2 regions of the Streptomyces sp. NPDC002845 genome follow, and region 2 is predicted to be linked to the other one. Evidence: riboswitches for the same ligand, from Rfam matches in the RefSeq annotation. Region 2 holds a riboswitch; the other holds the start of a gene.
What was found. Region 2 has a riboswitch for ZMP and ZTP ahead of ACWD3C_RS00705 (glycine hydroxymethyltransferase). Riboswitches for the same ligand answer to the same signal wherever they lie in the genome.
Positions count from the first base shown of each region.

Region 1 (3,393 bases), on a different contig from region 2:
CCTGCCCGCCGAACCGGCGGACCGGCCCGCGCCGCTGCCCACTCCCGGCGCGGAGCCGGCCGCGCTCGCCTTCGACGAGGTCCGCTTCCGGTACGCCGACGACCTGCCGTACGTCCACCACGGTGTGACCTTCGCGGTACCGGCGCGCGGCATGACCGCGTTCGTGGGCCCGTCCGGCGCGGGCAAGACCACCGTCTTCTCCCTCATCGAGCGGTTCTACGACCCCGAGGCGGGCGTCATCACCCTCGACGGCCGCGACCTCGCCGAGTGGGAGCTGCCCCGGCTGCGGTCCGCGATCGGCTATGTGGAGCAGGACGCGCCGGTCCTGTCGGGTTCCCTGCGCGACAACCTGCTGCTGGGCAACCCCGAGGCCGACGGCACCGACCTCACCCGCGTCCTGAAGACGACCCGCCTCGACGGCCTGATCGCCAAGCTCCCCCAGGGCCTCGACACCCTGGTCGGCCACCGCGGCACCAAGCTCTCCGGCGGCGAACGCCAGCGTGTCGCCATCGCCCGCGCCCTGCTGCGCCGCCCCCGCCTGCTGCTCCTCGACGAGGCGACCTCGCAGCTGGACGCGGTGAACGAGGCCGCGCTGCGCGACACGGTCGCCGATGTCGCCCGTACGACGACGGTCCTGGTCGTGGCCCACCGGCTGTCCACCGTGACGATGGCCGACCGTATCGTCGTCATGGACGCGGGCCGGGTCCGCGCGGTCGGCACCCATCGCGAACTGGTGGCCGCCGACCCGCTCTACGCCGAACTGGCCGCCACGCAGTTCCTCGCCACGGCCTGAGAGAGCTGGGTACTCAACGGACGACGCCGAGAGCCCCGTTCGGCGCACTGCGCGCTGAACGGGGCTCTCGGCGGAAGCGACTCGATCGCTACTCGACGTCGGGCACCAGCCCCATGAGCGGCGCGGCCAGGTCGGTGACCTGGTGCAGTTCGTTGAGCCGGTGAACCTCGTTCAGCTGGTTGAGGTTGGCGAGCTGGCTGGACGGGCGCGGGATGGCGGCCTTGTGCTCCTCGGGGATGTCGCTGACGGTGAGCGAGTCGAGCATCGCGACCGGGTTCACCTTGTCCGCGTCCGCGGTGTCGGCCGCGTTCGCCATGGGCGCGGCGAGGCCGGTCATACCGACGGCGAGACCGACGGCGGCGACGATACGTCGTGTTGAGATCATGCTTTCAGCAACGCGCCGGGCCCCCGGACGGTCACGCCCGCTCACCCGTGAGGCGCACGGCTCCGGCTGCGCTTGCCGTGACCGGCGTGGCAGGGGAGCCTCGATGGAGAAGCCCTTCGCGGCCAGCACCTCCGCCGGGCCGCGGCTTCGAAGGAGGTCATCATGGGCACCGCCGCACAACCCGCCTTCGACACCGAAACACTGCGCCGAGGCATCGAACAACACGACGCGTCGACTCTGCTGTCGCTCTACGCGGACGACGCGGAAATGCGCCTCGTGGACCGCGAATCCCAGCCCAGCCACCCGAAGGTCCTGCACGGGCGCAACGAGATCCGCGAACTGCTGAGCGATGTCTACGGCCGCGACATGACCCACAAGCTGGAGCAGTGCGTCGTCCAGGGCGACCACGTCGCCTTCACCGAGGCCTGCGAGTACCCCGACGGCACGAAGGTCCTCGCGAGTTCGATGATGTCGTTGCGCGACGGCAAGATCGTCGATCACACCCTGCTCCAGGCGTGGGACGAGTAGACGGGCAGGCGAACACCGGCTGAGGGTCCAGGTCGGATCCCGACCGACCTGGACCTCTCTCGGGAGGTCATGCGTTACCGTTGCCCGCGGGCCGTGACTGGCGCTGAGGTGGAGTACCACCGGGGAGCGGCCCCACGGACGGGTCTTCTGCCGCGCGCCTGGGCGATTGTCGCGACGACGCTCAGGAGGAGCTCATGTCCCAGGCCCGGCTCATGGACGGCACCGGTCTCGCACGGCGAATCGTGGAGGAGACCGCCAAGCGCGCGGCCGGCATCGCGGAGCGCACGGGGGTGGCACCGTGCCTGGCGACGGTGCTCGTCGGTGAGGACCCCGCCTCCGTCACCTACGTCCGGATGAAGCGGAACCGCTCCCACAGGGCGGGCATCGCCTCGCGGCACGTGGCGCTGCCCGCCGGCACCACGACGGCCGAACTCGTGGACACGCTGACCGCGCTGTCCGGGGACCCCGCGGTGCACGGCATCCTCCTGCAGCACCCGATGGGGCCGCACATCGACGAGCGGGCCGCGTTCGAGGCGATCACGCCGGAGAAGGACGTCGACGGGGTCACCCTCGGCTCGTACTCGGCGATGAGCTTCGGGCTGCCGGGGTTCGTGTCGTGCACGCCGGGCGGGATCATGCGGCTGCTCGACGCCTACGACGTGGACCCGGCGGGGAAGCGGGCCGTGGTCGTGGGGCGCAGTGCGATCCTCGGCAAGCCGGTCGGGATGCTGCTGCTCGGCCGGGACGCCACGGTGACGTACTGCCACTCGCGGACCGAGGGGCTGGCGTCGGTCGTGCGGGAGGCGGACATCGTGGTCGCGGCCGTGGGCAGGCCCGAGCTCATCCGGGGCGAGGACATCAAGCCCGGAGCGGTCGTCGTCGACGCCGGCTACAACCCGGGCAACGTCGGCGACGTCCACTTCGACTCCGCGGTCACCCGGGCCCGGCTGATCACCCCTGTCCCGGGCGGTGTCGGCCCGATGACGATCGCCACGCTGCTGGAGCAGACCGTCACCGGCGCCGAACGACAGCTGGGACTGTGAAGGGGGGCGTGGTCAGCCCATGACGGCGGGGCTGCCGTCTTCGATCGGACGGATGACTGTTTCGGAAGCGCGGCAGTCCCTTTCGGACACATCTCCTGTTGCGCGGAGACCCGGCGCCCCACCACCGCCATACTGGCCCGCGTGCGCGTAGCGATCATGACGGCCGGGTCCCGGGGCGATGTGGCCCCGTTCACCGGTCTGGGACACGGGCTGGTGCGGGCCGGGCATGACGTCACCCTGGTGACGCACGGGTGCTTCGAACCGCTGGTGGAGGACTCGGGCCTGCGGTTCCATCCGCTGCCCGTGGACCCGCGGGCGGAGCTGGAGTCGCCGCGCGGGCGGGGCCTGCATCGCAGTACGACCGGGGCCGGGAAGCTGATCCGCGTGGTGGAGATGGCCCGTCGGATCGCCGGGCGGATGACCGACGATCTGGTGGCCGCCGCCCGCGCCAGTGACGTACTGCTGGTGTCCGGTTCCCTCGCGCCGATCGGCCACGCCGTCGCCGAGGGGCTGTCCCTGCCGAGCGTGGGCGCGTATCTGCAACCGATCGCTCCCACACGGGAGTTCGCGCCTCCGATGACCGGGGCCCGCTCCTTTGGACCGGCGGTGAACCGGATGGCCGGGCACGCGGTGGAGCTGGCCAT
Region 1 is NZ_JBSFUU010000036.1:98,584-101,976, forward strand. It holds gene ACWD3C_RS25830 (ABC transporter ATP-binding protein) at 1-793, shown strand, start outside; gene ACWD3C_RS25835 (hypothetical protein) at 882-1,178, opposite strand; gene ACWD3C_RS25840 (nuclear transport factor 2 family protein) at 1,341-1,706, shown strand; ZMP/ZTP riboswitch at 1,790-1,877, shown strand; gene ACWD3C_RS25845 (bifunctional 5,10-methylenetetrahydrofolate dehydrogenase/5,10-methenyltetrahydrofolate cyclohydrolase) at 1,901-2,749, shown strand; gene ACWD3C_RS25850 (glycosyltransferase) at 2,906-3,393, shown strand, end outside.
Region 1: it holds a riboswitch for ZMP and ZTP, as region 2 does, so the genes downstream of both, ACWD3C_RS25845 (bifunctional 5,10-methylenetetrahydrofolate dehydrogenase/5,10-methenyltetrahydrofolate cyclohydrolase) here and ACWD3C_RS00705 (glycine hydroxymethyltransferase) in region 2, are expected to answer to the same signal.

Region 2 (3,393 bases):
ACGGACCGACACCGGAACCGACTGGTGGTGGGGGATACCGCCCGCGCTCGCCTTCGGCGTAGCCCTCGGCTCGTGCGGCACCCTGCTGATACGCCGCGCGGCGACCCGGCACCAGCCTGGGCCGCCGCGGGAACCACGACAGGAGCTGCTCGACGTCTGAGCCGCCCGGAACCGGAACACGGAGAGGACACCGCCCACCGACACCGGGCCAGTCGCCAGAGACCGCACCGGACACCAGCCACCGCCCCCCGGCACCCGGTCTCAGCCCAGGTCGACCTCAGCCCAGGTCAACCTCCGGATACAGCGGAAAGCCAGCCACAAGGTCGGTCGCGCGACGGGAGATCTCGTCGGCGACCTTCGGCTCCAGGATGTGCTGGGCCTTGGACGGGGCACCCTTGCTGGTCGTGCCGGGTTCGGTGATGGCGAGGACGCGGTCGATCAGGCCCGCGACCTCGTCCATCTCGCCGGTGCCCAGGCCACGCGTGGTCAGGGCCGGGGTCCCGATACGGATACCGGAGGTGTACCAGGCACCGTTCGGGTCGGCGGGAATGGCGTTGCGGTTGGTGACAATGCCCGACTCCAGCAGAGCGGACTCGGCCTGGCGGCCGGTGAGCCCGTAGGAGGAGGCCACGTCGATCAGGTTCAGGTGGTTGTCGGTACCGCCGGTCACGAGGGTGGCGCCCCGGCGCATCAGCCCCTCGGCCAGGGCGCGGGCGTTGTCGACGACGGCCTGGGCGTAGTCGCGGAACTCGGGGCGGCGGGCCTCGGCAAGGGCGACCGCCTTGGCGGCCATGACGTGCGGGAGCGGGCCGCCGAGGACCATCGGGCAGCCCCGGTCGACCTGATCCTTGAGCGAGTCGTCGCACAGCACCATGCCTCCGCGCGGGCCGCGCAGCGACTTGTGGGTCGTGGTCGTCACGATCTGGGCGTGCGGAACGGGATCGAAGTCACCGGTGAGCACCTTGCCCGCGACCAGGCCCGCGAAGTGGGCCATGTCCACCATCAGCGTCGCCCCGACCTCGTCGGCGATCTCCCGCATGATCCGGAAGTTCACCAGACGGGGGTAGGCGGAGTATCCGGCCACGATGATCAGCGGCTTGAACTCGCGGGCCGAGGCTCGCAGCGCCTCGTAGTCGATCAGGCCGGTGGCGGGATCGGTGCCATAGGAGCGCTGGTCGAACATCTTGCCGGAGATGTTCGGGCGGAAGCCATGGGTGAGGTGGCCGCCGGCGTCCAGGGACATGCCGAGCATGCGCTGGTTGCCGAAGGCCCGGCGCAGCTCGGCCCAGTCGGCCTCGGACAGGTCGTTGACGTTGCGGACGCCGGCCTTCGCCAGGGCCGGGGCCTCGACCCGGTCCGCGAGGACGGCCCAGAAGGCGACGAGGTTGGCGTCGATGCCGGAGTGCGGCTGGACATAGGCGTGGCGGGCGCCGAAGAGTTCACGGGCGTGCTCGGCGGCCAGGGACTCGACGGTGTCGACATTGCGGCAGCCGGCATAGAAGCGGCGGCCGATGGTGCCCTCGGCGTACTTGTCGCTGAACCAGTTCCCCATGGCCAGGAGCGTGGCCGGGGAGGCGTAGTTCTCGGAGGCGATCAGCTTGAGCATCTCGCGCTGGTCGGCAACCTCCTGCCCGATGGCATCGGCGACCCGCGGCTCCACGGCCCGGATCACATCGAGGGCGCTACGGAAGGCGGTGGATTCGGTGGAGAGGTGCTGCTCGGACAAGTCGGCCTCCGGACGGCGTGGCGTTCAGCGTTCACGGTTCGGCCCAGGCGCACGGCACACATTCGCGTTCCGAGCCGCTCCCCGATGGTCGGTCCCATCCCAGCGCGCCAGTCACGGCCCGCTGGTCAGCCTACCGGGCGAGCCGATGGGCGGTATGCCCGCGTCCACCATGCGAGCGATGACCGGAGGAGGGCAGGAAGACAGCAGAAAGACGACAGGAAGACGGCAGGAGGCCGAGGCAATGGATCGCTGGATCACGGGATCGCTGGATCACGGGATCATCACTGGATCAGGTGCGGCAGGAAACGCGCGTACTCGTCCGTGACCAGCCCCGCCGACTCCCTGATCCCGAGGCCCGCCGACTCGTTCTCGACGACCCAGGCGCCGAGGACGACGCGGTTGCCGTCGAAGGACGGGAGGGGGGCCAACGCCTGGTAGCAGCAGGGCTCTTCCCGTACGACGGGGTCGGCGCCAGGTTCGTGGACGGTCACGCCCGCGCCCTCACGGCCGAGGAGGGGCTTGGCGACATACCCCGGGCCGGAGGCCAGTTCGCGTGGTCCGTCGAGGTGGGCGGGGAGGAGGTTCGGGTGGCCCGGGTAGAGCTCCCAGAGGATCGCCAGCAGGGCCTTGTTGCTCAGCAGCATCTTCCAGGCGGGCTCGATCCACATCGTCGTCCCCGTGCCGCCGCCGTTGTCGAGGGTGGCGAGGACGTGCGGGGCGAAGCGGTCGGTGGTGAGCCACTCCCACGGGTACAGCTTGAAGATGCCCCGGATGAAGCGGAGCTTCCTGTCGACGAAGCGGCCGGAGAGGCGGTCCCAGCCGATGTCCTCCATGGAGATCCAGTCGGTGTCGAGACCGGCCTGTTCGGCGGTCTCCTTCAGATAGGCGACCGTCATCAGGTCCTCGCCGAGTTCGTCGCCGGCGGAGTGCGCGAAGTAGAGCGGGCTGCCGGGAGGGAGGAGGGCCGCCTGCTTCTTCCAGGCGTCGACGAGGCGTTCGTGGAGGGAGTTCCACTGGTCGGCGCCCGGGAAGCGCTCCTCCATCCAGAACCACTGGGGGCTGGCCGCCTCCACGAGCGAGGTGGGGGTGTCGGCGTTGTATTCCAGCAGCTTGGCGGGGCCCGTGCCGTCGTACCGCAGATCGAACCGGCCGTAGACGGAGGGGAGTTCACTGCGGCGGTGCCAGGCCTCGGTGACCAGGCCGGCGAGGCGCGGGTCGGTGATGCCGAGGTCCGCGAGGCGGTCCTTCTCCACGATGTGCGCGGCCGCGGCCAGGCACATCGTGTGCAGTTCCTCGACGGTCGCCTCCAGCGCCTCGATCTCGGGGAGCGTGAAGACGTAGTACGCGCTCTCGTCCCAGTACGGGCGCAGGGAGCCGTCCGGATAACGGGTCAGGGGGTAGATGAGCCCCTGTTCCTCGACGGTCTGCTGCCAGCCGGGGCGGGGGTCGATGGTGCGGCGTTCCACGACGGCCTCCCTCCCGCTCAGCCGCCGCCGGAGCCCGAGCAGCCGAAGCCGTCGCGGTCGACGGCCTCGCTGCGGCTGAAGGTGCCGTAGTCGGCCCAGCGGCCGGTGACATCGGCGTCGTAGTACCAGTCGGCGTCGACCGTGCCGGTGCGGCTGCCGGTCCTGCGGTTCTTGCCGGCCGATGTCGAGGAGGAGCCGGAC
Region 2 is NZ_JBSFUU010000001.1:173,019-176,411, reverse strand. It holds gene ACWD3C_RS00710 (hypothetical protein) at 1-160, shown strand, start outside; gene ACWD3C_RS00705 (glycine hydroxymethyltransferase) at 278-1,726, opposite strand; ZMP/ZTP riboswitch at 1,761-1,851, opposite strand; gene ACWD3C_RS00700 (glutathionylspermidine synthase family protein) at 2,008-3,192, opposite strand; gene ACWD3C_RS00695 (hypothetical protein) at 3,210-3,393, opposite strand, start outside.